4 regions of the Sedimentibacter sp. MB35-C1 genome follow, and region 3 is predicted to be linked to each of the others. Evidence: a T-box and tRNA genes for the amino acid it is inferred to sense, from the RefSeq annotation. Region 3 holds a T-box; the other regions hold tRNA genes.

Region 1 (7,668 bases), 1.1 Mb from region 3:
ATAAATTTTTTAATCTTCATGGTACTCATGATCTCATTAAAGCTGTAGCCCTTTTTAAGTAAAACAGTGTATTGATAAAGCAATCTGTACTGTCTGGCTATCATGTGAATAACAAACTGCTCAGGAGTGTTATTGGTAAGCATCTCATCAAGTATTTCAAATGCCTTTTTTTTATTGCCTTCGCAAATATTATCCACAAGCTTAAAAATATTACTTTCAACAGATTTAATTAATAGCAGGTCAATATCCTCAAAAGATATACTCTTTGAATTTGCCTTGTAAGCTGCAAGTTTTTCTATTTCATTATTTACATGATAAAGACTGACTGTGCTTTCATACTCCAAATACCCTGAGTTATTTGCAATGTAAGCAGCATCATTAAGACTTATGCTCAAATTAAGCTCTTTGAATTTTTCAACAATATATCTGGTTAATTCTCCCTCATTCAGCCTAGTAATTTCAAAAACTGCATTTCCGGCTTTTAAATTTTTAACGATCTTCTTTCTAGAATCCGGTTTTCCTCCCTTAATCAAAAATAAAGTAACGCAGCTATCATTTTTGCCTAACAAATCAATTAGCTTATTATCTTCAGTTTTGTTCAAGCTCCCAGATGAAGTTAAAAATGTTGAATCTTTTACAGTGCACACCTTTTTATTTGACATAAACGAAAAAGTTGTTATAAACTCATAAAAATTACTAAAGTTATTTTCAACTTTTTCAAACTCTGCATAATTCATGCTTTCATATTCGTCGCTGACATATTTATTTTTAATGAGTTTTACTGCATTATCTATGTAATATTCCTCATTCCCATATAAAATTAAAAATTCCGGAACTTTATCTTTCTTAATCAAATCAATTATTATTTTATAGCTCATACCTTTCTCCCTTGTATAGTATACAATAAAGCAACAGGCAAAAATTAATTAAATTCGGTATTAATCCCGTAAAATATAGTTTATAAAAATTATCTGATTTCTGTCCTGTATATGTATTATAATATATTTCGCCGTCATTTAAAATAAAATTTATTTCTCCTTCATTATATGTAGTTAATATTGTGCTCTTATTTCTTTCATATCTGGATATAACCTCCTCCGATGGCATACCGTAATTATTATTACCGTAGCTTATTACAGCTAAATCCGGCTTCAACATATTTACAAAACTATCTGTGGACGAAGTCTTGCTTCCATGATGCGGAACTATAAGAATATCAGCATGCTCCATGCCTAGAAGCATATCTTCTGCTTCCATTTCAATATCTCCCGCCATAAATATTTTTATATTATCAAAACTCATAAGTATTACCATCGATCCATTGTTGGTGCTTTTTGCTATATAATTTTTATCCGGCCATAAGGTTTCTATTTTTAATCGTTCATCTATATTAGAAAAGTTTCCTTTTTTCAATATGTTAACTTTATATTCATCGCTATCAAAAGAAGAAAAAATTTTTTTGATTTTTATATTGTTATTTATTATTTCTTTTAACCCTGAATAATGGTCTTCATCCCAATGGCTTATAAAAACCCCTTCTATTGTTCTTATTCCATGCTTTGTAAGATAAGGAACCGCTGTATACTCCCCAAAGCCGTTTTTATTGCTTCCACAATCAAAAATCAAATTTATATTTTTATATTTAACTGTTGTGAAGAGTCCTTGGTTTGCGTCTACAACATTAAAATACACCTTACTATCCATAGAAGGAATGATTATAAAATCAAATATGCAAAAACTTAATAAGATAGTGATAACACACTTTTTTATTCGAAAACTATTGCATGAAAGAAAATAAAGCATTGCAGCAAGAACAATGTAAAAAAATATAATTTCACATCCAGACATTGTTGGAATGATAACTCCGTTATATGCAACATTATTTGCTAAGCTTATGATATATTTGAGACAATAAAGTATGTAATCAAATATTTTAAAAGGAATCACTAAAAATTCCAATAGAAACCCGCTTGTAAGCAATAAGATAAAGCCATAAATAATTATGACCAAAAAAATTTGTATAAGGATAAGATTATAAAATATACCCATTAGTGGCAGATAGTTAAAGTAATATGCTACAACAGGTAATGTAAATAGCTGTAAAAATAAATAAAGAGAAATAGATTTTATTATTATATTTTTGTATAATACATATTTTAGAATATAGCGATTGTAAAAAATCAGGCTCAAAGCAGCCGTAAATGATAGTAAAAATCCAGCATCCGTAATCCAAAAAGGATTATATAAGGTCAAAATAAGAGCAGCCAGTCCTATAGAGTTAAGAGAATTATATTTTCTGTAAAACATCTCGGCACCGAACAACACAGTAAACATTACAAGTGCTCTCAATACTGTAACAGGAAACCCTATAAGGAAACCATATACCCAAATCAACACCCATGTTAATCCCCAGCTTAATCTATAATTTAAAAAAAGCCTAAATAATGTAATCAAAAATACATACATAAGTGCTATATGAGTTCCTGAAACAGCAAATATATGAGCTAGTCCCATTCCCTTTATCCCGTCATACGTACTTTCATCCAAGTAGTCTGAATCTCCAAGTATTATAGATAAAATTATGTCTGCATTTTCTTTATCCAGTTTATCATAGAATGTGTTTTCTGTATAATTTTTAAAATCAACTGATAGACTTCTAAACCACGAAACATTCTCTTTTAGAGTTTTGACATCTCCTTTCAAAAAAACAACTGCTCCTATTTTTTTCGATTTCAGATAATTTTCATAGTTAAACATCATTCTATTTTTACTGAACCTATTATCTGCTATTCTACCGGTAAATTGAGCAACACTGTTTTCTTTAACCTCGTTCTCTTCTTTTACATAAATTATCGTATTTTCTTCTTCTCTTAATTTGTAATTATTTATGCTTAAAACTCGCGCATTATAGCTAACATATTCAGACTCAGAGCTCTGCTTATTTTTATGGCTAATTTCTACAACCAAGTCTATCTCTTCATTAATGTATTGTTTTAATACAAAAATTGAATTATAATAACTATTAATAAATGATAAAAAAACAAATGCTGCAATTGAAAGACTGTATAAGAATCTTTTAGTGGTAAACGCATTATAAACAAGTATGAACGCAGAAACTGCTAAATAGTATTCAAAACATCCACACTCATACGATAATATTCCAATTGCATAAAAAGCAAAAATATAAATTAATACATGCATAATTACACCTCAACATATTTTACCAAATTTTGGGACGTAAATCAAAACTAATTTTGTACAAGCAGGATAGGAGAATTAATGATCATTAACAGCGGAGAAGTAAATTTAATTAACATTAAAGAAAATATACATAACTTATTAAAAAAATCCTTCTTTATTGATATAGAAACAACCGGTCTGTCCAGAGAATATTCTGATATAATTTCAATAACTGTTCTTCTTTATGAAAACAATGGCTATAAAATTACCCAGATATTCTGTGAATATTCAATTGATGAACCTGAAGCATTAAAATACTTTTACGAATTGATTAGTAAAAAGGAGTATATAATCACCTACAATGGAAACAGTTTTGACATTCCATTTTTAATGCGAAAGATGCAAAAATACAATCTTAATATTGATTTGAGTACCTTTACTAAAGTTGATTTATACTATTGGATGAAAAACATTAAAAATAAAATTGAAGTTCAAAATTTGAAATTAAAAACTGCTGAGAAATATTTTAATATTAATAGAAATGACACTCTAGGCGGAGAGGATATCATAACATTATACAAAGCGTACAGAATAGAACCGAGAAAGGAATTTGCGGAATTGATATTACAGCATAATTATGAGGATGTTTTTAATCTTCCTACACTATTCAGCTGCATACTTGATATGTATGATAATATTCTTCATTATGACAACCTTATGGTTAGTATAAACAGCGAGTCCACAAAAATAAAAAAGAATACTTTAATTTGTAAATGCAACATAATAAGCGCGTTAAAAACTAATTATGTAAACACAAACATTAACTTTAGCTTAAAGACCGATTTAGCCTCTCAAACAATGGAATTACATATCCCATTAGATTTTTTTAAAGATGACAAGATTATGGAGTTTTTCTTTATTGATAATGTAAATTATAAGGTACCAAAATACACAGCAATTGAAGGCATAAAAAGAAACCTTCTTCCTATAAAATTTAACGATAAAATCTTTTACACAAACATATCAAATCTAATAAAAACTGTTTTAGACTCTATTTTTAAATAATATTATTAAATAACAAAAAAGGCTTACTTCTTATTGTAAGCCTTTTTATTTGGTGCCCAAACGCGGAATCGAACCACGGACACGGAGATTTTCAGTCTCCTGCTCTACCGACTGAGCTATCTGGGCAAATTCATTATAAACAAATTAAATGTTTTATGAGTGGGCCTTCAAGGACTCGAACCTTGGACCTACCGGTTATGAGCCGGGCGCTCTAACCAACTGAGCTAAAGGCCCAAAACAATATGTTTTGGTACAGTGGGCTTAGATGGACTCGAACCATCGACCTCACGCTTATCAGGCGTGCGCTCTAACCACCTGAGCTATAAGCCCATTTTAAGTATCGGGGCGGCAGGATTTGAACCCGCGGCCCTCTGGTCCCAAACCAGATGCGCTACCAAACTGCGCTACGCCCCGTTGCATAAAAACTATTTTAAACAGGAGTGGCAGGACTCGAACCCACGACACTTGGTTTTGGAGACCAATGTTCTACCGACTGAACTACACTCCTACTATGTAACTTACGGAGAAGGAGGGATTTGAACCCTCGCATCCTTGTCAGATCTACTCCCTTAGCAGGGGAGCCTCTTCGGCCACTTGAGTACTTCTCCATTATGCATAGTTTAATTTGGCGGAGAGGGTGGGATTCGAACCCACGCGGGCTTACACCCAAACGGTTTTCAAGACCGCCTCGTTATGACCACTTCGATACCTCTCCAATGGTGATCCATCGGCGATTCGAACGCCGGACACCTTGATTAAAAGTCAAGTGCTCTGCCTGCTGAGCTAATGGATCATAATAAATTAAATGGCTGGGATGGCAGGATTCGAACCTACGCATACTAGAGTCAAAGTCTAGTGCCTTACCGCTTGGCGACATCCCAATTCTTTATTCTTTGGCTGGGGTAGTAGGATTTGAACCCACGAATGCCAGAGTCAGAGTCTGGTGCCTTACCGCTTGGCGATACCCCACTAAAATGCACCCAGGAGGATTCGAACCCCCGGCACACGGATTAGAAGTCCGTTGCTCTATCCTACTGAGCTATGGGTGCTCAGTAATTTCTAAAAACTACCAAATTTTTAAAAAATTTCTTAAGAATTTGAATAGGTTATATTGGAGCGGGTGAAGGGAATCGGACCCTCGCGACCAGCTTGGAAGGCTGGGGCTCTACCATTGAGCTACACCCGCAAAATAAATTTATGTTGGAGCGGAAGACGAGATTCGAACTCGCGACCCTCGCCTTGGCAAGGCGATGCTCTACCACTGAGCCACTTCCGCAATGGTGGAAGAGATTGGATTCGAACCAATGAAGGCGGTGCCAACGGATTTACAGTCCGTCCCCTTTAGCCACTCGGGAACTCTTCCTTATTTTTTTAATGTTACAAAGCTGGTGGGAGGACTTGAACCCCTAACCTACTGATTACAAGTCAGTTGCTCTACCAATTGAGCTACACCAGCATATATAATTGTTTTACGCCAATAAATTACTTCTTCGACTATACTTCTTTTTTTTAATGGCGACCTGGAAGGGGCTCGAACCCTCGACCTCCAGCGTGACAGGCTGGCATTCTAACCAACTGAACTACCAGGCCGCTTTTGCAGTTAATCACTGCATTTGACCTACCAACACTTTTCAGAAAAATCTGATTAATGAAGTTAGGACTTAAGTGGAAACTATAGGGCTCGAACCTATGACCCCCTGCTTGTAAGGCAGATGCTCTCCCAACTGAGCTAAGCTTCCATATTTTGCAGTCTCATTCACCAATTTTTCTGCTCCTTACGTCACAAAAATTGGGAATTCGTTACATATGACCTACCATCCATTTTTCAGAAAGAAACTCTGAAAAATGGGGTTAGGGCATCATGACCCTACCGGGACTCGAACCCGGGTTATCGCCGTGAAAGGGCGGTGTCTTAACCGCTTGACCATAGGGCCTTATTGTACATTCTCGTTCAAAAATTTTGAACTTGCTGCCAATGACCTACCATCATCTTTTTCCCAATATTAATTGAAAAAATGGGTTAGGGCATCTTGATAGCGGCGAACGGATTTGAACCGCTGACACTGCGGGTATGAACCGCATGCTCTAGCCAACTGAGCTACGCCGCCATATTTCAATAACACAAGTGTACTTTAAAGTGTTATTTGAATGCTCAGAAACGCTTAGTCTTGAGCTTAATTACTTTTGGTAGCGGGAGCTGGATTCGAACCAACGGCCTCCGGGTTATGAGCCCGACGAGCTTCCAACTGCTCTATCCCGCGAAAATTCATTGATGCCGAAGACCGGACTCGAACCGGTACGAATTTGAGGTTCGCAGGATTTTAAGTCCTGTGCGTCTGCCAATTCCGCCACTTCGGCTTTGTATCTTTGTTGGCTCCGAGGGTGGGGCTCGAACCCACGACCTACCGGTTAACAGCCGGTTGCTCCACCATTGAGCTACCTCGGAATAACCCGGCGACGTCTTACTTTCCCAGGCAGTTGCCCGCCAAGTATCATCAGCGCTGAAGAGCTTAACTTCCGTGTTCGAGATGGGTACGGGTGTGTCCTCTTCGCTATTGTCACCAGATATATAAAAGTTCTTTCAGAACTTTCAAAATCGCATAGGAATTTTTAGATTAGACATTTTTGCGCAGTCTCATTTACCAATTTACTTGCTCCTTGCGTCGCATAAATTGGGAATTCGTTGCGAATGACCTACCTTCAATTTTTTTCTCCTTTTAGTCGAAAAAATTGGGTTAGGGCATCTTTGAGGTCAAGACCTCGACCTATTAGTATTGCTCAGCTGAATGCATTGCTGCACTTACACATGCAACCTATCAACCCGTTAACATATCGGGGTCTTACTCACTTGCGTGATGGGAAATCTTATCTTAGGGCTAGTTTCGCGCTTAGATGCTTTCAGCGCTTATCTAATCCAGACTCAGCTACTCAGCTATGCCACTGGCGTGACAACTGATGCACCGGCGGTCTGTCCATTCCGGTCCTCTCGTACTAGGAACAGCTCCCTTCAAATTTCCTGCGCCCACGGCGGATAGGGACCGAACTGTCTCACGACGTTCTGAACCCAGCTCGCGTGCCTCTTTAATGGGCGAACAGCCCAACCCTTGGGACCTGCTTCAGCCCCAGGATGAGACGAGCCGACATCGAGGTGCCAAACCTCCCCGTCGATGTGGACTCTTGGGGAGATAAGCCTGTTATCCCCAGGGTAGCTTTTATCCGTTAAGCGATGGCCTTTCCACTCGGTGCCACCGGATCACTAAGTCCAACTTTCGTTCCTGCTCGAGATGTCTCTCTCGCAGTCAAGCTCCCTTCTGCCTTTACACTCTTCGCACGATTTCCGACCGTGCTGAGGGAACCTTTGAGCGCCTCCGTTACTCTTTCGGAGGCGACCGCCCCAGTCAAACTGCCCAACTGACAGTGTCC
Region 2 (7,668 bases), 1.1 Mb from region 3:
AATTTTGATTTTAGCCCCGTTAGAGCTTTTCAAAATCCTTCCTTTTTATCTATTTTAATTAATGAAGGATTTTGAACTGAGATGTCCTCAGTTATCGTTTCATTGAACAGATGAAGAGCTTTACGACATCCCACAACTTCGGTAATAGATTTTAGCCCCGGACATCTTCGGCGCAAAACCACTCGACCAGTGAGCTATTACGCACTCTTTTAATGAATGGCTGCTTCTAAGCCAACATCCTGGTTGTCTGTGTAGTTTTACATCCTTTTCCACTTAATCTATATTTTGGGACCTTAGTTGGTGATCTGGGCTGTTTCCCTTTTGACTATGAAACTTATCTCACATAGTCTGACTCCCTAGCAACATATATATGGTATTCGGAGTTTGATAGGTTTTGGTAACGTATAACGCCCCTAGACCATTCAGTGCTCTACCCCCACTATACTTACTTGAGGCTAGTCCTAAAGCTATTTCGAGGAGAACCAGCTATCTCCGGGTTCGATTGGAATTTCACCGCTATCCACACGTCATCCCGTAGCTTTTAAACGCTAATGGGTTCGGTCCTCCACCAGATTTTACTCTAGCTTCAACCTGCACATGGATAGGTCACCCGGTTTCGGGTCTACAACATACAACTTTCGCCCTTTTCAGACTCGATTTCTCTTCGGCTCCTAACCTTTGGTTATTAACCTTGCTGCATATTGTAACTCGTTGGCCCGTTCTACAAAAAGTACGCGGTCACACTTTTGTGCTTCCACTGTTTTTAGGCTCAGGGTTTCAGGTTCTTTTTCACTCCCCTCCCGGGGTTCTTTTCACCTTTCCCTCACGGTACTATTCTCTATCGGTCACTGGGTAGTATTTAGCCTTGGGAGGTGGTCCTCCCTGCTTCCCACAAGATTCCTCGTGTCCCGTGGTACTCTGGATCATATCCTCGCTTCAAACTGTTTTGCTTACGTGTCTATCACATTCTTTGGAGGAGCTTTCCAGCTCTCTTCGGCTACAGTTTTCTGTCTCTTTGATATGTCCTCAACCCCAAGTATTTCTACTTGGTTTGGGCTCTTCCGCTTTCGCTCGCCGCTACTTACGGAATCATTTTTTATTTTCTCTTCCTAAGGGTACTTAGATGTTTCAGTTCCCCTCGTTCCCCTCATACAGCTATTTATTCACTGTATGATACATAAGGTTTACCTTATGTGAGTTTCCTCATTCGGATATCTGCGGATTATCGGCTGCTTACGCCTCCCCGCAGCATTTCGTAGTTTGCCACGTCCTTCTTCGGCTCCCAGTGCCAAGGCATTCGCCCTTAGCCCTTTCTATCTTGACCTGTTTGTCATTGTTATGTCTTCATAACATTTTTTTTGGTTAAATTGTATTTGTTTTTTAAAATTTGAATTTAACTTTTCTCAATGTCTCGCAGTTTCATTCTCCAATTTTTTTGCTCCTTATGGTCGCATAAATTGGGAATTCATTGCGAATGTCTTACCATCAATTTTTTTCTTCCTACGGTCGAAAAAATTGGGTAAGGCATCTTCTCTTTTTTTCCTATGCAATTTTCAAAGTTCTGTGGTTTTATACTGTATCCTTCAGTCTTGCTTTACTTTTGTTTAAAGCAAGCAATAAAACAGCATAAGTCCTTTAGTTCTCCTTAGAAAGGAGGTGATCCAGCCGCACCTTCCGATACGGCTACCTTGTTACGACTTCACCCCAGTCATTGATCCTACCTTCGGCGCCTGCCTCCTTGCGGTTAGCTCAGCGACTTCGGGTATTACCAACTTCCATGGTGTGACGGGCGGTGTGTACAAGACCCGGGAACGCATTCACCGCGACATTCTGATTCGCGATTACTAGCAACTCCGACTTCATGTAGGCGAGTTGCAGCCTACAATCCGAACTGGGATCGGTTTATTGGGATTTGCTCCGGATTGCTCTTTCGCTTCCCTTTGTACCGACCATTGTAGCACGTGTGTAGCCCAAGACATAAGGGGCATGATGATTTGACGTCATCCCCACCTTCCTCCGATTTATCATCGGCAGTCTCTTTAGAGTGCCCAGCTTTACCTGCTGGCAACTAAGGATAAGGGTTGCGCTCGTTGCGGGACTTAACCCAACATCTCACGACACGAGCTGACGACAACCATGCACCACCTGTCTCCCTTGCTTCCGAAGAAGAGAGTACATCTCTGCACTGGTCAAGGGGATGTCAAGCCTTGGTAAGGTTCTTCGCGTTGCTTCGAATTAAACCACATGCTCCGCTGCTTGTGCGGGTCCCCGTCAATTCCTTTGAGTTTCAGTCTTGCGACCGTACTCCCCAGGCGGAGTGCTTATTGTGTTTACTTCGGCACTGACCATCGCTGGCCAACACCTAGCACTCATCGTTTACAGCGTGGACTACCAGGGTATCTAATCCTGTTTGCTACCCACGCTTTCGTGACTCAGCGTCAGTTACAGTCCAGTAAGCCGCCTTCGCCACTGGTGTTCCTCCTAATATCTACGCATTTCACCGCTACACTAGGAATTCCGCTTACCTCTCCTGCACTCAAGTAATACAGTTTCAAATGCTAACTATGGTTAAGCCTTAGCCTTTTACATCTGACACATACTACCGCCTACTCACCCTTTACGCCCAGTAAATCCGGACAACGCTCGCCCCCTACGTATTACCGCGGCTGCTGGCACGTAGTTAGCCGGGGCTTCCTCCTTGGCTACTGTCATTTTTTTCTTCACCAAGGACAGAGTTTTACGATCCGAAAACCTTCTTCACTCACGCGGCGTCGCTGCATCAGGGTTTCCCCCATTGTGCAATATTCCCCACTGCTGCCTCCCGTAGGAGTCTGGACCGTGTCTCAGTTCCAGTGTGGCCGTTCACCCTCTCAGGCCGGCTACTGATCGTCGCCTTGGTAGGCCTTTACCCCACCAACTAGCTAATCAGACGCGAACTCATCCTATACCTCTAACGATTTGACTCATCAACCATGCGGTCATCAAGTGTTATATGGTTTTAATCCCGGTTTCCCGAGGCTATTCCTTTGTACAGGGCAGATTGTTCACGCGTTACTCACCCGTCCGCCACTAAGTATATTCCGAAAAACATACTTCGTTCGACTTGCATGTGTTAGGCACGCCGCCAGCGTTCGTCCTGAGCCAGGATCAAACTCTCGTTTTATATTCTTGCTCAAGATAGCGCTTAGCTTATCTTTGTCTTTCTTTACTTTGGTTCTTTAGTTCTTTTTTTCTTTGAACTCTCAAAGGTTTCTTATGCTGTTTTATTGTCTAGGTTCTTCGCTGTTTTTTGCGACAGCTTGAATAGCTTATCACATCTTGTCAATGTTGTCAACTATTTTTTTTGCTTCATTTCTGAATAGCTTTGTTAGTTTACCATAATCATTTCTGAATGTCAATTACATTTTAAAATATCTTATAAATTTTTGTTTTTATATAAATTATTAAAAAATGGTGCCCAAACGCGGAATCGAACCACGGACACGGAGATTTTCAGTCTCCTGCTCTACCGACTGAGCTATCTGGGCACAATGGGCCTTCAAGGACTCGAACCTTGGACCTACCGGTTATGAGCCGGGCGCTCTAACCAACTGAGCTAAAGGCCCAAAACAAATTGTTTTGGTATGGTGGGCTTAGATGGACTCGAACCATCGACCTCACGCTTATCAGGCGTGCGCTCTAACCACCTGAGCTATAAGCCCGCTTTAAGTATCGGGGCGGCAGGATTTGAACCCGCGGCCCTCTGGTCCCAAACCAGATGCGCTACCAAACTGCGCTACGCCCCGTTAATGGCGGAGAGGGTGGGATTCGAACCCACGCGGGCTTACACCCAAACGGTTTTCAAGACCGCCTCGTTATGACCACTTCGATACCTCTCCAATAATGATCCATCGGCGATTCGAACGCCGGACACCTTGATTAAAAGTCAAGTGCTCTGCCTGCTGAGCTAATGGATCGTATTAATTTTGCTGAGTGACCCATCAGGGACTCGAACCCTGGACACCCTGATTAAGAGTCAGGTGCTCTACCAGCTGAGCTAATGAGTCATATTAAAATTTAAATGGTGCACCCAGGAGGATTCGAACCCCCGGCACACGGATTAGAAGTCCGTTGCTCTATCCTACTGAGCTATGGGTGCTCAGTATTTTTATTGTGTTAAATCCTCAAAATTTTCTTTTAAATATTATGGAGCTGGTGGGAGGACTTGAACCCCTAACCTACTGATTACAAGTCAGTTGCTCTACCAATTGAGCTACACCAGCATATATAATTGTTTTACGCCAATAAATTACTTCTTCGACTATACTTCTTTTTTTTAATGGCGACCTGGAAGGGGCTCGAACCCTCGACCTCCAGCGTGACAGGCTGGCATTCTAACCAACTGAACTACCAGGCCGCTTTTGCAGTTAATCACTGCATTTGACCTACCAACACTTTTCAGAAAAATCTGATTAATGAAGTTAGGACTTAAGTGGAAACTATAGGGCTCGAACCTATGACCCCCTGCTTGTAAGGCAGATGCTCTCCCAACTGAGCTAAGCTTCCATATTTTGCAGTCTCATTCACCAATTTTTCTGCTCCTTACGTCACAAAAATTGGGAATTCGTTACATATGACCTACCATCCATTTTTCAGAAAGAAACTCTGAAAAATGGGGTTAGGGCATCATGACCCTACCGGGACTCGAACCCGGGTTATCGCCGTGAAAGGGCGGTGTCTTAACCGCTTGACCATAGGGCCTTATTGTACATTCTCGTTCAAAAATTTTGAACTTGCTGCCAATGACCTACCATCATCTTTTTCCCAATATTAATTGAAAAAATGGGTTAGGGCATCTTGATAGCGGCGAACGGATTTGAACCGCTGACACTGCGGGTATGAACCGCATGCTCTAGCCAACTGAGCTACGCCGCCATATTTCAATAACACAAGTGTACTTTAAAGTGTTATTTGAATGCTCAGAAACGCTTAGTCTTGAGCTTAATTACTTTTGGTAGCGGGAGCTGGATTCGAACCAACGGCCTCCGGGTTATGAGCCCGACGAGCTTCCAACTGCTCTATCCCGCGAAAATTCATTGATGCCGAAGACCGGACTCGAACCGGTACGAATTTGAGGTTCGCAGGATTTTAAGTCCTGTGCGTCTGCCAATTCCGCCACTTCGGCTTTGTATCTTTGTTGGCTCCGAGGGTGGGGCTCGAACCCACGACCTACCGGTTAACAGCCGGTTGCTCCACCATTGAGCTACCTCGGAATAACCCGGCGACGTCTTACTTTCCCAGGCAGTTGCCCGCCAAGTATCATCAGCGCTGAAGAGCTTAACTTCCGTGTTCGAGATGGGTACGGGTGTGTCCTCTTCGCTATTGTCACCAGATATATAAAAGTTCTTTCAGAACTTTCAAAATCGCATAGGAATTTTTAGATTAGACATTTTTGCGCAGTCTCATTTACCAATTTACTTGCTCCTTGCGTCGCATAAATTGGGAATTCGTTGCGAATGACCTACCTTCAATTTTTTTCTCCTTTTAGTCGAAAAAATTGGGTTAGGGCATCTTTGAGGTCAAGACCTCGACCTATTAGTATTGCTCAGCTGAATGCATTGCTGCACTTACACATGCAACCTATCAACCCGTTAACATATCGGGGGTCTTACTCACTTGCGTGATGGGAAATCTTATCTTAGGGCTAGTTTCGCGCTTAGATGCTTTCAGCGCTTATCTAATCCAGACTCAGCTACTCAGCTATGCCACTGGCGTGACAACTGATGCACCGGCGGTCTGTCCATTCCGGTCCTCTCGTACTAGGAACAGCTCCCTTCAAATTTCCTGCGCCCACGGCGGATAGGGACCGAACTGTCTCACGACGTTCTGAACCCAGCTCGCGTGCCTCTTTAATGGGCGAACAGCCCAACCCTTGGGACCTGCTTCAGCCCCAGGATGAGACGAGCCGACATCGAGGTGCCAAACCTCCCCGTCGATGTGGACTCTTGGGGAGATAAGCCTGTTATCCCCAGGGTAGCTTTTATCCGTTAAGCGATGGCCTTTCCACTCGGTGCCACCGGATCACTAAGTCCAACTTTCGTTCCTGCTCGAGATGTCTCTCTCGCAGTCAAGCTCCCTTCTGCCTTTACACTCTTCGCACGATTTCCGACCGTGCTGAGGGAACCTTTGAGCGCCTCCGTTACTCTTTCGGAGGCGACCGCCCCAGTCAAACTGCCCAACTGACAGTGTCCATATACCGGTTCACGGTATCATGTTAGAAATTCAGTAACAATAGAGTGGTATCCCAACGTTGGCTCCACCGATACTGGCGTACCGATTTCTCTGCCTCCCACCTATTCTGTACAATTGCTACCGAATTCCAATGTCAGCCTGCAGTAAAGCTCCATGGGGTCTTTCCGTCCTGCCGCGGGTAACTCGCATCTTCACGAGTACTACAATTTCACCGGATCTATTGTTGAGACAGTGCCCAAATCGTTACACCTTTCGTGCGGGTCGGAACTTACCCGACAAGGAATTTCGCTACCTTAGGACCGTTATAGTTACGGCCGCCGTTTACTGGGGCTTAAGTTCAAAGCTTCTCTTTCGATGACTTCTCCCCTTAACCTTCCAGCACCGGGCAGGTGTCAGCACCTATACTTCATCTTTCGATTTAGCAGATACCTGTGTTTTTGGTAAACAGTCGCTTGGGCCTGTTTTCTGTGGCCCTTCTAAGCTCCAACAGTTCTGTCTTCACTCTGAAGGGCACCCCTTCTCCCGAAGTTACGGGGTCATTTTGCCTAGTTCCTTAACAATAGTTCTTCCGCTCATCTTTGGATTCTCTCCTTGCCTACCTGTGTCGGTTTACGGTACGGGCACCTTCTTGCTCGATAGAGGCTTTTCTTGACAGTGTGGGCTCAGCTGCTTCACTACTTATTTTCGCTCCCATTCGTATCTCAGGATTGACGTTACGGATTTGCCTGTATCGTCTCCCTACTTACTTAGACGCACTTTTCCAGCTGTGCGCCAGCTTACCCTCCTGTGTCACCCCATTTCTCAAACGCTTAAAGGTGGTACTGGAATTTCAACCAGTTGTCCATCGCCTACGCCTTTTGGCCTCGGCTTAGGTCCCGACTTACCCTGAGTGGACGAGCCTTCCTCAGGAATCCTTAGGCTTTCGATGGGTGAGATTCTCACTCACCTTTCGCTACTCATGCCAACATTCTCTCTTCTGTACAGTCCACGACTCCTTTCGGTAGTGCTTCTATCCGTACACAATGCTCCTCTACCGATGTCGTAAATCTCTTCATTCGCTCAATTTTGATTTTAGCCCCGTTAGAGCTTTTCAAAAATCCTTCCTTTTTATCTATTTTAATTAATGAAGGATTTTGAACTGAGATGTCCTCAGTTATCGTTTCATTGAACAGATGAAGAGCTTTACGACATCCCACAACTTCGGTAATAGATTTTAGCCCCGGACATCTTCGGCGCAAAACCACTCGACCAGTGAGCTATTACGCACTCTTTTAATGAATGGCTGCTTCTAAGCCAACATCCTGGTTGTCTGTGTAGTTTTACATCCTTTTCCACTTAATCTATATTTTGGGACCTTAGTTGGTGATCTGGGCTGTTTCCCTTTTGACTATGAAACTTATCTCACATAGTCTGACTCCCTAGCAACATATATATGGT
Region 3 (7,668 bases):
CAACTCCGGTCTGTCTTTGTACTCAACAAAGAACTTGCTCGGGTCTATGGAATCTGTATTTGCATACAGTGCAAAGAACGTATATACATTTTTGATAGTTCCGAAATACTTGCTTAACACTTCTTTTAATCCGTCTTCATCAAATTTTGTAGGTGCCCATGCCGGAGATACGTAAAGCAAATACCATCTCAACGCATCTGCACCGTATTTATCAAACAAGTCAAACGGATTAACTGTATTTCCTCTTGATTTAGACATTTTTTTGCCGTATTTGTCAAGTATCAAATCATTAACCAGCACTCTCTTATATGGTGATTTTCCCATAACAAATGTTGAGATTGCTATTAATGAATAGAACCAGCCTCTTGTCTGGTCAATTCCTTCGCATATGAAATCCGCAGGGAATAACTTATCAAATTCATCCTTGTTTTCAAACGGATAGTGCCATTGTGCATAAGGCATTGCTCCTGAATCAAACCAACAGTCTATTACATCCTTTACTCTAGTCATATGCTTGCCGCATTTTGGGCAGACAATGTGCACATCATCAACGTATGGTCTGTGCAACTCAATTGTTTTTTCATCTATTTCTTCAACTGCCTTTTCGGCTAATTCTTTCCTTGAGCCTATGCTTTCCACGTGACCGCATTCGCATCTCCACAAAGGCAGCGGAGTTCCCCAGTAACGGCTTCTTGAAATAGCCCAGTCATTTAGATTTTCAAGCCAGTTGCCAAATCTCTTTTCACCTACAAACTCAGGATACCATTCCACAGAGTTGTTGTTTTCTATTAATTTGTCTTTCAGTTTTGTCATTTGAATGTACCAGCTTGGTCTTGCATAGTAAAGTAACGGCGTATGGCATCTCCAGCAGTGTGGGTAGTTGTGGAGAACCTGTTCTTTTTTATACAGTTTTCCGTTTTCCTTCAGCCATTTTAATATAGGCTTATCAGCATCCATTACAAACATTTCTGACCATGGTGTTCCTCTGAATCTTCCTGTATCATCAACAGGATTTATAACCGGAAGATTGTATCTGCTTCCCGTATTGTAGTCATCTTCACCGAACGCAGGAGCTGTATGAACTATACCTGTTCCGTCCTCGGTAGTGACGTAATCTGCACATGTTACAAAGAATGCTTTTTTGCCTGAAGGTATTTCAACATAAGGCATGAGCTGCTCATATTCCATGAATTCCAAATCTTTGCCCTTCATTTCCTCCAGCACTTCGTATTCTTCTGAAATTACTTTATCAACCAACGGTTTGGAAATATAGAAAACTTCTCCCTTGGCATCTTCGGTATCTTTTATCTTTATCTTCAAATATTCTACATCCGGGTGCACTGCCAGCGAAACATTCGACAATAACGTCCATGGAGTTGTTGTCCATGCAAGGAAATATTCATCTGCGCCTTTTTTCTTGAATTTTGCATATGCAGTCATAGTCTTTATTTCTTCATAGCCTTGAGCAACTTCATGTGAAGCAAGACCGGTTCCGCATCTCGGGCAGTATGGAAGGATTTTGTGACCTTCATACATAAGTCCCTGTTTGAATATGTTGTTAAGTATCCACCACTCGGATTCAATATAGTCGTTCTCAAGTGTTATATATGGATGATCAAGATCTATAAGATATGCCATCCTCTTTGTCATTTCACGCCACAGCGCCTCATAAGTAAATACTGAATGACGGCACTTTTCGTTAAACTTGTCTATTCCATATTGTTCGATATCTGTCTTATCTTTTAGTCCCAGCTGTTTTTCAACTTCAATTTCAACCGGCAGTCCATGTGTGTCCCATCCTGCCTTCCTGTTTACCTGGTAACCTTCCATTGTTTTGAATCTGCATACAGAATCTTTCAGAGTTCTTGCTATAACATGATGAATTCCTGGTTTGCCGTTAGCTGTCGGCGGCCCCTCATAAAATATGAACGGTTCTTTATCATTTCTTGTCTCAACGCTTTGCTTGAGCAAGTTTATCTCATCCCAATATTTTGATATTTCTTGCTCTGTCTGTTTATAATCGGCTTTTGAGATATCTTTAAATTGCTTCATTTTTTCCTCCTGCTATTTAATATAATAATTCGGCTTGATTGTCACATATATCCTGTCTTAATTCTGCTGTAAAAGCGGTTTGCCGCAGATTAATCGGCAAAAAAGGTTAACTCTCTGTCCAACATAAAAATCCCATGTCTTAAGACATGGGACGAAATCCGCGGTACCACCCAAATTACATATAAATACACTAAATATGTCACTCAAAAATTTAACGCATTTATACGTAATTTCTTACTTAGTTTCAGAAATCAAGCTCATGGATGATCTTCAACACATTTGGAATTATAATCTTTCACCACTCGATTATATCTCTTATAGACCGCTCTGTGCCTACTGTTCCAATCACTGCCTTTATTTATTTTATTTCTGTATAATGATATATTAAAACGCAGACAAAGTCAAGGAATAAATTGCTTTTTAAAAACAATATACATTTATTAACACTTACACGTTAGAAGCACGGTATTATTAAGTATTATTTTACAATCAGTATGTTTTTTTACACATTAAGTAATTAGACTATTAACAAATACTTTCTTTAGGGGGTCAACTATGAGCGAAAATTGTTTAAACTGCCGTCCGATTAGGTATGATAGCAAACAGAGCTTTTCTATTAAATTTATAATTATTTTTCCATCCCGTAAATTTCATACACATCATTGGTGTAATTTCCGTCATCGCCATAGATGTAAAGCGGAGGATCAAATTTCAACTCGGGATTACCATTCTTTGATGCCCTTATCAACATCATATTAGGTTTGGCAGCAGATCTGGGATGAACAAATCGAATCTGTTTCGGCTCCAACCGGTATTTTCTGAACAGGCACATAATATCAGCCAGTCTGTCAGGGCGATGCACCATGTAAAACCTTCCATATTGCTTTAAAAGAGATGCCGCGGTACTTATTACATCCTCCAGCGAACACATAATTTCATGTCTTGAAATTGCCTTTTTATCAGAGGGATTAACAATTCCGCTGTTGCCAAGCTTGTACGGAGGATTGGAGATTACGGCATCAAAAGAATTTGGTTCCATGTGATCCAACGCATTTTTCAAATCTATATTAAGTACTTCAATTTTATCTTGCAGATTATTAAGCCCCACGCTGCGCCTTGCCATTTCTGCAACTTCTTCCTGGATTTCAACCGCATATGCCTTTGAATAATTTCTCTTTCCGCTCAGAAGTATTGGAATAATTCCTGTACCGGTTCCCAAATCAACTATTTTAGAATTGTTTTTTATATCGCAGTAATTTGTAAGCAAAACAGCATCCATGCCGAAACAAAACCAGCTTTTATTTTGAATTATTTTCAGTCCGTTGCACTGGAGATCTTCTATTTTTTCATTTTCTCTTAATTCTACTTCCATAGCATCCTTTCCTAATTGATTATATTTAACGCATCATGCATTTATACTAATTTATAAATGCGCTGTTTATGAGCTTCTTTGTGTATTCATTCTGTGGATTAATAAGGACTTCCCTTGCCTCTCCCGATTCAACTATGCTTCCCCTGTTCATAACAAGTATAGTGTCTGACATATAGTTTACTACTCCAATATCATGAGAAATAAAAATATATGAAATTTTAAGTTCTGTTTGAAGCTGCTTCAAAAGATTCAATATCTGCGCCTGAATTGAAACGTCAAGAGCAGATACCGGCTCATCGCATATTATGACTCTTGGATTCACAATCAGCGCTCTGGCTATGGCTGCCCTTTGGCATTGCCCTCCGCTTATTTCAGACGGATATTTGTCTTTTATTTTTTCATTGAGGCCCACTCTTTCAAGCATTTCCGAAACCAGTTCGTACGCTTCTTTTTTGTTTTTAGCAAGTTTTAATGTTAAAATCGGAAATGAAACATTGTCTCCTATTGTATAATTAGGGTCCATTGAACTTTTGGGGTCCTGAAATATAAACTGGACATTGCGTCTATATTCCTGATACTCATAGTCTGACATTTCATCAATATTTTTTCCGCAGTAAAATACGCTGCCGTATGTCTGTCTCTGTAATCCGCCTGCTATTTCTCCAGTTGTGGACTTACCGCTTCCGGATTCTCCCACAATTCCCAAAGCCATCCCTTCTCTGACCTCAAAAGAAGTGTTTTTTACAGCCGCAATTTTTTCCAACACCCTGCCTGTTAAGAAATGTTTCTTAACGGCATATTCTTTTCTTATATTTTTAACTTCCAAAATTATTTCATTATTATTGGTTTCCATATTGCTTCTCCCCTGACATAACAGCAGAAATTTTTACTCCAGATTGCATCTGTAATAATGTCCGTCGTTATTATGCTCCTCAGCATACTTTGCACATACATCCGTTGCATGAGGACATCTTTTTATAAACAAACATCCTTCGGCATCTCTCTCCTCATCCTGTACGTATCCATGAATTTCTGCAAGCGGCTCGTTCTTTCTCATTTTAAGAGACGGTATAATTTTCATCAAAAGCTGAGTATATGGATGCTTGGGGTTATTGAATATTTCTTCTGTTCGTCCTGATTCTACTACCTTACCAGCATACATAACAGCCAAGCCGCGGCTGTAATGCCTTACTAGTCCCAAATCATGAGAAATTAATAATATGGAAATGCCCAATTCCTTGTTTATTTCCTTAAACAACTCCATTACCTGCCTCTGCACGGTGGAATCCAAGGCGGTTGTAGGCTCGTCGGCTATAATTACCTTCGGATCGTTCATCAACGCCATTGCTATGTTAACTCTCTGACGCATGCCTCCGCTCAGCTGCCACGGGTAAAAATTCAAAATATTCCGTGGATTATCAAATCCTACTTTTTCCAGAAGTACAGAAGCCCTTAGTAATGCTTCTGTTTTGTTTTTTTTCATATGGTACATATAACCGTCGGCTATCTGGTTCTTTATTTTAATCATGGGATGAAGATAAAAAACCGTGTTTTGCGGAATATATCCTGCATTTTTACCTATGTGAATTCTTTTTTCGTTCTTCGACATTTTCAATATATCTCTGCCTGCGGTCCGCATTTCATCCGCTGCATAACTTAATCCCTCCGGCAGTACATTTATTATGGATTTAGCCGTAAGCGTCTTACCAGATCCAGATTCTCCCACAAGTCCGAATATTTCGCCTTCCTGAATATTAAGAGACAGCTCCCTGACAAGATGTTTCTCTCCTGCTTTAATGCTTAGATTTTTCAAAACCACGGATTCATTCATTGGCAGACCTCCTGTTAATAAGCATGTCATTTAATCCGTCACCTATGAGGTTAAACCCGAGAACCGTAATTATAATTGCAATTCCCGGCGCTACAGCTAGATAAGGATGCAGCAGAAAAAACTGTCTTGATTCGCTAAGCATCATTCCCCAACTAGCATGCGGAGGCTGAATTCCAAGCCCCAAAAAAGAGAGTGATGTTTCAATCATTACTGCCGAACCGATGGCTGAGCTGTACTGTGTTATAAGTCTTGGAAGCATAGCCGGGACAAAATGCCTCGTAAATATTTGAAAATACGTACTGCCATAACTTCTTGCGGCTTTTATATAAACAAGATTTTCCGTATCTAGAATCATCGAATAAACCAGCCTTGAAAATACTGGAATCATAAAAATACTAATTGCTGCAATTGATCCTTTTGTTCCTTTTCCCACAACAGTTACAAGCATCAACGCCAGAAGTATTCCCGGGAATGCCATCAGCCCGTCCATTATTCTCATTATTACAGAGCTCATTTTCTTAAACATCGCTGCCGACGCACCAAGAATAATGCCTATTATCGTCCCAAGTGTAACTGAACCTATTCCTACCAGCAATACATTTCTTGAGCCATACATAATTCTTGAAAATATATCTCGTCCAAAATTATCGGTACCCAATATATGTCCGCTGTCTTCCCCCGGTTTAATAAATCTTTGAGATATATTCATTTCATTAGGTGGGTAAGGCATGTATACAAATGAAACCACCCATACCGCAACTATTGTTAAAACAAGTATAATTCCAAGGCTTAGGCTTAATTTCCTTTTCATTTATTATTCCCCTCTTTCAACGGACTTTATCCTGGGATTGATAACCATAATCAGAACATCAACCAGAAGCGTAATAACTATTACAGACGAGGTTATAAACATGACCAGTCCCTGTAAAAGAACAATATCTCTGTGCTCCACAGCCGTGAGAACAAGCCTTCCTATTCCCGGCAGAGCAAAAATAGTTTCGATAACCACCGTTCCTCCGGCAAGTTTCGCAAACTGCATTCCAATTATTGTAACAGGTGCTACCAAAGCACCTCTCAAGGCATACTTTAAGTACACCTTTCCACTGCTCAATCCCTTTATTTTAGCCATATCCATATAATCTTGCTTAAGCGAATCAAGAACCGAGCTCCTGACAATGCGTAAAAGCGTCCCTGTTTCTCCTATAGCCAATACTATGGAAGGCAGTATTATGCTTCTCATAAATCCAGACAGCCCAACGCCTGTTACGGGAACACCGGGAACAGGAAATATTTTTAGTTTAAGCCCAAAATAAACAATAAAAACCATTCCTATCCAAAAGGAAGGAATGGCTGTTCCAAGCTGCATAATGCTTCTTGAAAAATAATCTATAAAACTGTCTTTCATAATTGCAGACAGCATTCCGAATAAAAAAGCAAACACCACCGCAATTGTCATTGCCAGCACCGAAAGTGCCAACGTTACAGGCAAAGCTCTTATTATCAATGTCAAAACCGATTCACCGTAAACATACGATGTTCCCAGATTAAATACGGCAAGGTCAGCAAGCCAGCCAAAATACTGCTGGTAAACAGGCCTGTCAAGCCCCATTGCACTATGAAGCTCTTCAACCATTTCCTGAGTAGCATCAGTACCCAAAATAAGCTGCGCCGGATCTCCCGGTATAATCATGAGAACAAAAAATGTAATCATTGAAACAACCAGCAGAACGATTATTGAACTTTTAACTCGGTTTATTACATATCCTAACATTTCGCACCTGTTTATTCAGTAAAATATACTTCCTTAAAATCATAAAAATCTATAGGGAATATCTCCATTCCGCTGACATTTTTCTGCAACGTAAGCATCGTCTGAGGTGTCTGAAGATATATGGCAGGAAGCTTGTTTGCAAGAATAATCTGAATTTCCTTGTATATTTCTTTTCTCTTTTCATCGTCAAGCTCCTGTTTTGCTTTATCAAGAAGCTCATCAATTTCGCCTGTTTTCAAGCTGATGTAATCGTTACTGTCGGAATAGTACCTTGACAGAAACGCATATGAATCAAGCCTTCCTGTATGACCTATAACCGTTGTTTCAAAATTCTTAGCTCCATACACCTCACTGAGCCACGTTCCCCATTCCACCATCTCTATGTTAACATTTATACCTATCTTACTCAGCTGGTCAGCAATAACCTGCCCTGCATCCACGTGAAGCTGGTAGTTTTTCGGAAGAGACATATCTATATCAAACCCATTTTCATATCCCGCTTCCTTTAGAAGCTCCTTGGCTTTCTCAGGATTATACTCTATTATGTCATTCGTATCAAAATAATCAGGAGATGTTGGCGGAAGGTGCGAGCCTATTTGGTCTCCGTATCCGAACATTGACGCATCTATGACTTCCTGCTTA
Region 4 (7,668 bases), 1.0 Mb from region 3:
AAATTTATCACCCCTATACAAATTTTAGAAATATGACAGTTCATATTTTTCTAATCTATTTATAAATATTGTATTATTTTGATAATACTTCTTTTGGATAATACTTGCCAAACCATATCATAATTATTCCTTTAGGTGGCTTTGGTGTTGCCAAACTTATAGATACTGTCAACAATAAAGACACAAATAGAGCAACTACTACTGCATTCATTCCCATAGCTATTGGTAAGTAGTTTCCTGCACCAAGTATATAGGTAACCATTCCACCAACCATTCCGGCAGCAGCTCCATATTCGTTGGTTCTCTTCCAATAAATTCCTAATAGCAGCGGCCAGAAGAATGCTGAACCTAATCCTCCAACTGCAAATGTTATCATAAACTGAAGAGCATTAGGCGGATTAATGGATAGAATGAATATTGCTATACATATTGCAACTGTTGACATAACTGTAACTTTTTTTAACTTTTTACTGTCAGCCTTTGGATTTATCATTGATTGGTATGCATTTTTAACAAAAGTTGAACTGATAATAATAACCATGGATCCTACTGTAGATTGTATTGCTCCAGCAACACCTGCAAGTGTAAGTCCTGCTAACCATGGTGGTAAAACTTTCATGGCAATAGAAGGTATTATTTGATCTGGAACCTCTAAGTCTGGAAACATTGCACGTCCTAAACTTCCTGTCCAAATTAATGCAAGTGTCCAAACCAATACAAATAAAACTCCCATTATTATTGCCTTATGCATTGATTTTGTATCTTTATATGTAAGTGTAGCCATAGCTCCATGGGGTAATCCAATCCAAACAAGTCCATATACAATCCACATAGAAAATTGATACATTGGACTCCATGTCCAAGGTGTAACAACAGATGGATCTATTGAAATAATTTCTTTGTATACAGAAGTTAATGGTCCAAGATGACTTAAGGTTAATATAAATAACATAATTACTGATACAGTCATTATTATTCCTTGAAATACAATTGCAGCTGCTACTCCTTTTATACCACCTAATGCAGCTGTAACTAATACAAGTCCTGCAAATAATACCAATCCTAATGTGTATGAAAGGCCCGTCATAGATTCAAACAGTCTAGCGCCTCCAACAAACTGTGCCACAACATAACTGCCTAAAAACATCATTACAGCTAGTATTGCAAATACACCAATAAATTTATTACTGTTATAGCGAGATACAAATAAATCAACATAGGATTGTGCATTAATCCTTCGAGCAACTATGCCAACTTTCTTTCCTATTTCACCAAACACTGTAAAATTCATAAATATCTGAGAGAATCCAGCTAAAACCCATGTTAATCCAACTGAGTAACCAAGACCAGGTCCTCCAAGAAATGTTCCAGCACTACATAATCCAGCGGCTACCATCATTGCAACAACTATAGCTCCCATACCACGTCCGCCAGTATAAAATTCATCAACATATTTATCTACTGCAGTTTTATCCATTGTTTTTTTTGAATAAAGTCCGATTGCAATCATACCCAAAGTATAAATAGCAAAAGTAATTATTATTGCTGTACGACTACTTGCACTTATTTCATAACCCATTTATATGTCTCCTTTTAATAATATTGTTGTATTTGTTTAGTAATTATTTTACTGCTAAATCGTCATTCTCAACTTCATCACTTAATTCCATGTCCACCAACTTAAATTTAGTTATATAAATTACTACTCCAGTAAATATTACACTAATGACAATTATTGCAAACCACCAAGTAGGCAATCCTAAAATATAACTGTAATTATTAGGATCTCCACTGCCTAACAAGTAGGCTGCAATAATACTAACTAGTGTAAAAATAATTTGCACTCCAAAAACTAATTTCATTTCTTTTTCACAAATAATAAATCGAGGGTCCATTTCAATTTCATCCAAACTATAATTAGTTTCATAAAATTCTTCTTTCTTCATTCAATAACCTCCTAATATTTTTTAATTATTATTACGACTATCATTATACTGCCTACCAGACAATTATTTAGATTCTTCTATAAATATATCTAAGTAGCAATTTTGTTATATTCTATTCACTTGTGCAAATGTTTTCAATAAAATAATTTCTATAATAAACTTATTGCTCCCAAAAACTGAAAATAATTTCAAAATACACAATTATATTTGAATTATTTTTCAAAATATTACTTTGATGCTACAACTTAATTGTACTTGGTCATATCAAAGGTAAAAGTAGAACGCTTAAATAATCTGATAATATAAAAAAGCTGTGTTTTTTCACAGCTTTTGTTTTATCCAATTATCCTAATCAAATTATGCAGTAAAAAAGCAGCCGGATTTTCCAGCTGCGCTTCTGGTGCCCAAACGCGGAATCGAACCACGGACACGGAGATTTTCAGTCTCCTGCTCTACCGACTGAGCTATCTGGGCAAATTCGGTCTCATTTCCCATTTTTTTGCTCCTTGCGTCGCATAAATTGAGTCATGAGTGGGCCTTCAAGGACTCGAACCTTGGACCTACCGGTTATGAGCCGGGCGCTCTAACCAACTGAGCTAAAGGCCCAAAACAAATTGTTTTGGTATAGTGGGCTTAGATGGACTCGAACCATCGACCTCACGCTTATCAGGCGTGCGCTCTAACCACCTGAGCTATAAGCCCGTCTTAAGTATCGGGGCGGCAGGATTTGAACCCGCGGCCCTCTGGTCCCAAACCAGATGCGCTACCAAACTGCGCTACGCCCCGAATATGTAGTAACGGAGAAGGAGGGATTTGAACCCTCGCATCCTTGTCAGATCTACTCCCTTAGCAGGGGAGCCTCTTCGGCCACTTGAGTACTTCTCCATTTATATTGAATGATCCATCGGCGATTCGAACGCCGGACACCTTGATTAAAAGTCAAGTGCTCTGCCTGCTGAGCTAATGGATCATAATAAATTAAAATGGCTGGGATGGCAGGATTCGAACCTACGCATACTAGAGTCAAAGTCTAGTGCCTTACCGCTTGGCGACATCCCAATTTTTAACTGGGGTAGTAGGATTTGAACCCACGAATGCCAGAGTCAGAGTCTGGTGCCTTACCGCTTGGCGATACCCCAATAAAATGCACCCAGGAGGATTCGAACCCCCGGCACACGGATTAGAAGTCCGTTGCTCTATCCTACTGAGCTATGGGTGCAAAGAATTTTGGAGGCGCCATCCAGATTTGAACTGGAGATCTAGGTGTTGCAGACCTGTGCCTTACCACTTGGCTATAGCGCCTCGATGTTAAGTATTGGGGTGAATAGTGGGAATCGAACCCACGACCTCCAGAGCCACAATCTGGCGCCCTAACCGACTAGGCCATATCCACCAAAACATAACTTGGAGCGGGTGAAGGGAATCGGACCCTCGCGACCAGCTTGGAAGGCTGGGGCTCTACCATTGAGCTACACCCGCAAAATAAATTTATATTGGAAGCGGAAGACGAGATTCGAACTCGCGACCCTCGCCTTGGCAAGGCGATGCTCTACCACTGAGCCACTTCCGCATTGGTGGAAGAGATTGGATTCGAACCAATGAAGGCGGTGCCAACGGATTTACAGTCCGTCCCCTTTAGCCACTCGGGAACTCTTCCGATTTTAAAACACTCTTACAACTGAGCCAAGCCTAAACTATGACCCTACCGGGATTCGAACCCGGGTTATCGCCGTGAGAGGGCGGTGTCTTAACCGCTTGACCATAGGGCCTTTATAGCCATCGTAGTTTCTTTCACATATTTGCTTACTCGCTGTCGCTCATGCAAATCTGGAACTCATTGCGGTTGACCAACCGTCGATTTTTCAGAACAGAACTCTGAAAAATCGGTTAGGTCATACCCGGCGACGTCTTACTTTCCCAGGCAGTTGCCCGCCAAGTATCATCAGCGCTGAAGAGCTTAACTTCCGTGTTCGAGATGGGTACGGGTGTGTCCTCTTCGCTATTGTCACCAGATAATGTTTTTGTAAGTTTTGAACTGACTATCTAAAGCCTTTGCCCTAACAACATCGCAGTCTCATTCACCAAATTTTCTGCTCCTTACGTCGCAAAATTTGGGAATTCGTTGCGGATGACCTACCGCCATTTTTCAGAACAGAACTCTGAAAAATCGGGTTAGGTCATACCCGGCGACGTCTTACTTTCCCAGGCAGTTGCCCGCCAAGTATCATCAGCGCTGAAGAGCTTAACTTCCGTGTTCGAGATGGGTACGGGTGTGTCCTCTTCGCTATTGTCACCAGATATATAAAAGTTCTTTCAGAACTTTCAAAATCGCATAGGAATTTTTAGATTAGACATTTTTGCGCAGTCTCATTTACCAATTTACTTGCTCCTTGCGTCGCATAAATTGGGAATTCGTTGCGAATGACCTACCTTCAATTTTTTTCTCCTTTTAGTCGAAAATATTGGGTTAGGGCATCTTTGAGGTCAAGACCTCGACCTATTAGTATTGCTCAGCTGAATGCATTGCTGCACTTACACATGCAACCTATCAACCCGTTAACATATCGGGGGTCTTACTCACTTGCGTGATGGGAAATCTTATCTTAGGGCTAGTTTCGCGCTTAGATGCTTTCAGCGCTTATCTAATCCAGACTCAGCTACTCAGCTATGCCACTGGCGTGACAACTGATGCACCGGCGGTCTGTCCATTCCGGTCCTCTCGTACTAGGAACAGCTCCCTTCAAATTTCCTGCGCCCACGGCGGATAGGGACCGAACTGTCTCACGACGTTCTGAACCCAGCTCGCGTGCCTCTTTAATGGGCGAACAGCCCAACCCTTGGGACCTGCTTCAGCCCCAGGATGAGACGAGCCGACATCGAGGTGCCAAACCTCCCCGTCGATGTGGACTCTTGGGGGAGATAAGCCTGTTATCCCCAGGGTAGCTTTTATCCGTTAAGCGATGGCCTTTCCACTCGGTGCCACCGGATCACTAAGTCCAACTTTCGTTCCTGCTCGAGATGTCTCTCTCGCAGTCAAGCTCCCTTCTGCCTTTACACTCTTCGCACGATTTCCGACCGTGCTGAGGGAACCTTTGAGCGCCTCCGTTACTCTTTCGGAGGCGACCGCCCCAGTCAAACTGCCCAACTGACAGTGTCCATATACCGGTTCACGGTATCATGTTAGAAATTCAGTAACAATAGAGTGGTATCCCAACGTTGGCTCCACCGATACTGGCGTACCGATTTCTCTGCCTCCCACCTATTCTGTACAATTGCTACCGAATTCCAATGTCAGCCTGCAGTAAAGCTCCATGGGGTCTTTCCGTCCTGCCGCGGGTAACTCGCATCTTCACGAGTACTACAATTTCACCGGATCTATTGTTGAGACAGTGCCCAAATCGTTACACCTTTCGTGCGGGTCGGAACTTACCCGACAAGGAATTTCGCTACCTTAGGACCGTTATAGTTACGGCCGCCGTTTACTGGGGCTTAAGTTCAAAGCTTCTCTTTCGATGACTTCTCCCCTTAACCTTCCAGCACCGGGCAGGTGTCAGCACCTATACTTCATCTTTCGATTTAGCAGATACCTGTGTTTTTGGTAAACAGTCGCTTGGGCCTGTTTTCTGTGGCCCTTCTAAGCTCCAACAGTTCTGTCTTCACTCTGAAGGGCACCCCTTCTCCCGAAGTTACGGGGTCATTTTGCCTAGTTCCTTAACAATAGTTCTTCCGCTCATCTTTGGATTCTCTCCTTGCCTACCTGTGTCGGTTTACGGTACGGGCACCTTCTTGCTCGATAGAGGCTTTTCTTGACAGTGTGGGCTCAGCTGCTTCACTACTTATTTTCGCTCCCATTCGTATCTCAGGATTGACGTTACGGATTTGCCTGTATCGTCTCCCTACTTACTTAGACGCACTTTTCCAGCTGTGCGCCAGCTTACCCTCCTGTGTCACCCCATTTCTCAAACGCTTAAAGGTGGTACTGGAATTTCAACCAGTTGTCCATCGCCTACGCCTTTTGGCCTCGGCTTAGGTCCCGACTTACCCTGAGTGGACGAGCCTTCCTCAGGAATCCTTAGGCTTTCGATGGGTGAGATTCTCACTCACCTTTCGCTACTCATGCCAACATTCTCTCTTCTGTACAGTCCACGACTCCTTTCGGTAGTGCTTCTATCCATACACAATGCTCCTCTACCGATGTCGTAAATCTCTTCATTCGCTCAATTTTGATTTTAGCCCCGTTAGAGCTTTTCAAAAATCCTTCCTTTTTATCTATTTTAATTAATGAAGGATTTTGAACTGAGATGTCCTCAGTTATCGTTTCATTGAACAGATGAAGAGCTTTACGACATCCCACAACTTCGGTAATAGATTTTAGCCCCGGACATCTTCGGCGCAAAACCACTCGACCAGTGAGCTATTACGCACTCTTTTAATGAATGGCTGCTTCTAAGCCAACATCCTGGTTGTCTGTGTAGTTTTACATCCTTTTCCACTTAATCTATATTTTGGGACCTTAGTTGGTGATCTGGGCTGTTTCCCTTTTGACTATGAAACTTATCTCACATAGTCTGACTCCCTAGCAACATATATATGGTATTCGGAGTTTGATAGGTTTTGGTAACGTATAACGCCCCTAGACCATTCAGTGCTCTACCCCCACTATACTTACTTGAGGCTAGCCCTAAAGCTATTTCGAGGAGAACCAGCTATCTCCGGGTTCGATTGGAATTTCACCGCTATCCACACGTCATCCCGTAGCTTTTAAACGCTAATGGGTTCGGTCCTCCACCAGATTTTACTCTAGCTTCAACCTGCACATGGATAGGTCACCCGGTTTCGGGTCTACAACATACAACTTTCGCCCTTTTCAGACTCGATTTCTCTTCGGCTCCTAACCTTTGGTTATTAACCTTGCTGCATATTGTAACTCGTTGGCCCGTTCTACAAAAAGTACGCGGTCACACTTTTGTGCTTCCACTGTTTTTAGGCTCAGGGTTTCAGGTTCTTTTTCACTCCCCTCCCGGGGTTCTTTTCACCTTTCCCTCACGGTACTGTTCTCTATCGGTCACTGGGTAGTATTTAGCCTTGGGAGGTGGTCCTCCCTGCTTCCCACAAGATTCCTCGTGTCCCGTGGTACTCTGGATCATATCCTCGCTTCAAACTGTTTTGCTTACGTGTCTATCACATTCTTTGGAGGAGCTTTCCAGCTCTCTTCGGCTACAGTTTTCTGTCTCTTTGATATGTCCTCAACCCCAAGTATTTCTACTTGGTTTGGGCTCTTCCGCTTTCGCTCGCCGCTACTTACGGAATCATTTTTTATTTTCTCTTCCTAAGGGTACTTAGATGTTTCAGTTCCCCTCGTTCCCCTCATACAGCTATTTATTCACTGTATGATACATAAGGTTTACCTTATGTGAGTTTCCTCATTCGGATATCTGCGGATTATCGGCTGCTTACGCCTCCCCGCAGCATTTCGTAGTTTGCCACGTCCTTCTTCGGCTCCCAGTGCCAAGGCATTCGCCCTTAGCCCTTTCTATCTTGACCTGTTTGTCATTGTTATGTCTTCATAACATTTTTTTTTGGTTAAATTGTATTTATTATTTAAAATTTGAATTTAACTTTTCTCAATGTCTCGCAGTTTCATTCTCCAATTTATTTGCTCCTTATGGTCGCATAAATTGGGAATTCGTTGCGAATGTCTTACCTTCAATTTTTTTCTTCC

The links. The T-box of region 3 lies ahead of ileS (isoleucine--tRNA ligase). A T-box ahead of a tRNA ligase gene usually reads a tRNA of that ligase, here a tRNA-Ile.
Region 1: it has a tRNA-Ile gene. The T-box ahead of ileS (isoleucine--tRNA ligase) is inferred to sense a tRNA for this amino acid. The anticodon was not compared.
Region 2: it has a tRNA-Ile gene. The T-box ahead of ileS (isoleucine--tRNA ligase) is inferred to sense a tRNA for this amino acid. The anticodon was not compared.
Region 4: it has a tRNA-Ile gene. The T-box ahead of ileS (isoleucine--tRNA ligase) is inferred to sense a tRNA for this amino acid. The anticodon was not compared.

The regions. Positions count from the first base shown of each region.
Region 1 covers NZ_CP133188.1:2,714,192-2,721,859, forward strand. The annotation lists gene holA (DNA polymerase III subunit delta) at 1-878, opposite strand, end outside; gene RBQ61_RS12980 (DNA internalization-related competence protein ComEC/Rec2) at 868-3,201, opposite strand; gene RBQ61_RS12985 (ribonuclease H-like domain-containing protein) at 3,280-4,245, shown strand; tRNA gene RBQ61_RS12990 (tRNA-Phe) at 4,296-4,371, opposite strand; tRNA gene RBQ61_RS12995 (tRNA-Ile) at 4,406-4,479, opposite strand; tRNA gene RBQ61_RS13000 (tRNA-Ile) at 4,502-4,575, opposite strand; tRNA gene RBQ61_RS13005 (tRNA-Pro) at 4,586-4,659, opposite strand; tRNA gene RBQ61_RS13010 (tRNA-Trp) at 4,681-4,753, opposite strand; tRNA gene RBQ61_RS13015 (tRNA-Ser) at 4,767-4,853, opposite strand; tRNA gene RBQ61_RS13020 (tRNA-Ser) at 4,872-4,960, opposite strand; tRNA gene RBQ61_RS13025 (tRNA-Lys) at 4,963-5,038, opposite strand; tRNA gene RBQ61_RS13030 (tRNA-Gln) at 5,052-5,126, opposite strand; tRNA gene RBQ61_RS13035 (tRNA-Gln) at 5,140-5,214, opposite strand; tRNA gene RBQ61_RS13040 (tRNA-Arg) at 5,221-5,294, opposite strand; tRNA gene RBQ61_RS13045 (tRNA-Gly) at 5,358-5,431, opposite strand; tRNA gene RBQ61_RS13050 (tRNA-Gly) at 5,447-5,521, opposite strand; tRNA gene RBQ61_RS13055 (tRNA-Tyr) at 5,524-5,608, opposite strand; tRNA gene RBQ61_RS13060 (tRNA-Thr) at 5,629-5,701, opposite strand; tRNA gene RBQ61_RS13065 (tRNA-Asp) at 5,759-5,835, opposite strand; tRNA gene RBQ61_RS13070 (tRNA-Val) at 5,912-5,984, opposite strand; tRNA gene RBQ61_RS13075 (tRNA-Glu) at 6,108-6,179, opposite strand; tRNA gene RBQ61_RS13080 (tRNA-Met) at 6,280-6,353, opposite strand; tRNA gene RBQ61_RS13085 (tRNA-Met) at 6,431-6,506, opposite strand; tRNA gene RBQ61_RS13090 (tRNA-Leu) at 6,519-6,603, opposite strand; tRNA gene RBQ61_RS13095 (tRNA-Asn) at 6,617-6,691, opposite strand; rRNA gene rrf (5S ribosomal RNA) at 6,695-6,811, opposite strand; rRNA gene RBQ61_RS13105 (23S ribosomal RNA) at 6,994-7,668, opposite strand, start outside.
Region 2 covers NZ_CP133188.1:2,722,922-2,730,589, forward strand. The annotation lists rRNA gene RBQ61_RS13105 (23S ribosomal RNA) at 1-1,324, opposite strand, end outside; rRNA gene RBQ61_RS13110 (16S ribosomal RNA) at 1,650-3,163, opposite strand; tRNA gene RBQ61_RS13115 (tRNA-Phe) at 3,452-3,527, opposite strand; tRNA gene RBQ61_RS13120 (tRNA-Ile) at 3,532-3,605, opposite strand; tRNA gene RBQ61_RS13125 (tRNA-Ile) at 3,625-3,701, opposite strand; tRNA gene RBQ61_RS13130 (tRNA-Pro) at 3,712-3,785, opposite strand; tRNA gene RBQ61_RS13135 (tRNA-Ser) at 3,790-3,878, opposite strand; tRNA gene RBQ61_RS13140 (tRNA-Lys) at 3,884-3,956, opposite strand; tRNA gene RBQ61_RS13145 (tRNA-Lys) at 3,974-4,046, opposite strand; tRNA gene RBQ61_RS13150 (tRNA-Arg) at 4,062-4,138, opposite strand; tRNA gene RBQ61_RS13155 (tRNA-Thr) at 4,187-4,262, opposite strand; tRNA gene RBQ61_RS13160 (tRNA-Asp) at 4,320-4,396, opposite strand; tRNA gene RBQ61_RS13165 (tRNA-Val) at 4,473-4,545, opposite strand; tRNA gene RBQ61_RS13170 (tRNA-Glu) at 4,669-4,740, opposite strand; tRNA gene RBQ61_RS13175 (tRNA-Met) at 4,841-4,914, opposite strand; tRNA gene RBQ61_RS13180 (tRNA-Met) at 4,992-5,067, opposite strand; tRNA gene RBQ61_RS13185 (tRNA-Leu) at 5,080-5,164, opposite strand; tRNA gene RBQ61_RS13190 (tRNA-Asn) at 5,178-5,252, opposite strand; rRNA gene rrf (5S ribosomal RNA) at 5,256-5,372, opposite strand; rRNA gene RBQ61_RS13200 (23S ribosomal RNA) at 5,555-7,668, opposite strand, start outside.
Region 3 covers NZ_CP133188.1:235,669-243,336, forward strand. The annotation lists gene ileS (isoleucine--tRNA ligase) at 1-2,052, opposite strand, end outside; T-box leader at 2,197-2,410, opposite strand; gene RBQ61_RS01145 (tRNA1(Val) (adenine(37)-N6)-methyltransferase) at 2,681-3,424, opposite strand; gene RBQ61_RS01150 (ABC transporter ATP-binding protein) at 3,471-4,277, opposite strand; gene RBQ61_RS01155 (ABC transporter ATP-binding protein) at 4,311-5,255, opposite strand; gene RBQ61_RS01160 (ABC transporter permease) at 5,248-6,066, opposite strand; gene RBQ61_RS01165 (ABC transporter permease) at 6,070-7,026, opposite strand; gene RBQ61_RS01170 (ABC transporter substrate-binding protein) at 7,038-7,668, opposite strand, start outside.
Region 4 covers NZ_CP133188.1:1,257,166-1,264,833, reverse strand. The annotation lists gene RBQ61_RS05865 (amidohydrolase family protein) at 1-2, opposite strand, end outside; gene panF (sodium/pantothenate symporter) at 74-1,579, opposite strand; gene RBQ61_RS05855 (YhdT family protein) at 1,623-1,946, opposite strand; tRNA gene RBQ61_RS05850 (tRNA-Phe) at 2,345-2,420, opposite strand; tRNA gene RBQ61_RS05845 (tRNA-Ile) at 2,479-2,552, opposite strand; tRNA gene RBQ61_RS05840 (tRNA-Ile) at 2,575-2,648, opposite strand; tRNA gene RBQ61_RS05835 (tRNA-Pro) at 2,659-2,732, opposite strand; tRNA gene RBQ61_RS05830 (tRNA-Ser) at 2,745-2,831, opposite strand; tRNA gene RBQ61_RS05825 (tRNA-Lys) at 2,844-2,916, opposite strand; tRNA gene RBQ61_RS05820 (tRNA-Gln) at 2,931-3,005, opposite strand; tRNA gene RBQ61_RS05815 (tRNA-Gln) at 3,014-3,085, opposite strand; tRNA gene RBQ61_RS05810 (tRNA-Arg) at 3,092-3,165, opposite strand; tRNA gene RBQ61_RS05805 (tRNA-Cys) at 3,175-3,248, opposite strand; tRNA gene RBQ61_RS05800 (tRNA-His) at 3,263-3,339, opposite strand; tRNA gene RBQ61_RS05795 (tRNA-Gly) at 3,352-3,425, opposite strand; tRNA gene RBQ61_RS05790 (tRNA-Gly) at 3,445-3,516, opposite strand; tRNA gene RBQ61_RS05785 (tRNA-Tyr) at 3,519-3,603, opposite strand; tRNA gene RBQ61_RS05780 (tRNA-Glu) at 3,644-3,715, opposite strand; rRNA gene rrf (5S ribosomal RNA) at 3,843-3,959, opposite strand; rRNA gene rrf (5S ribosomal RNA) at 4,128-4,244, opposite strand; rRNA gene RBQ61_RS05765 (23S ribosomal RNA) at 4,427-7,490, opposite strand.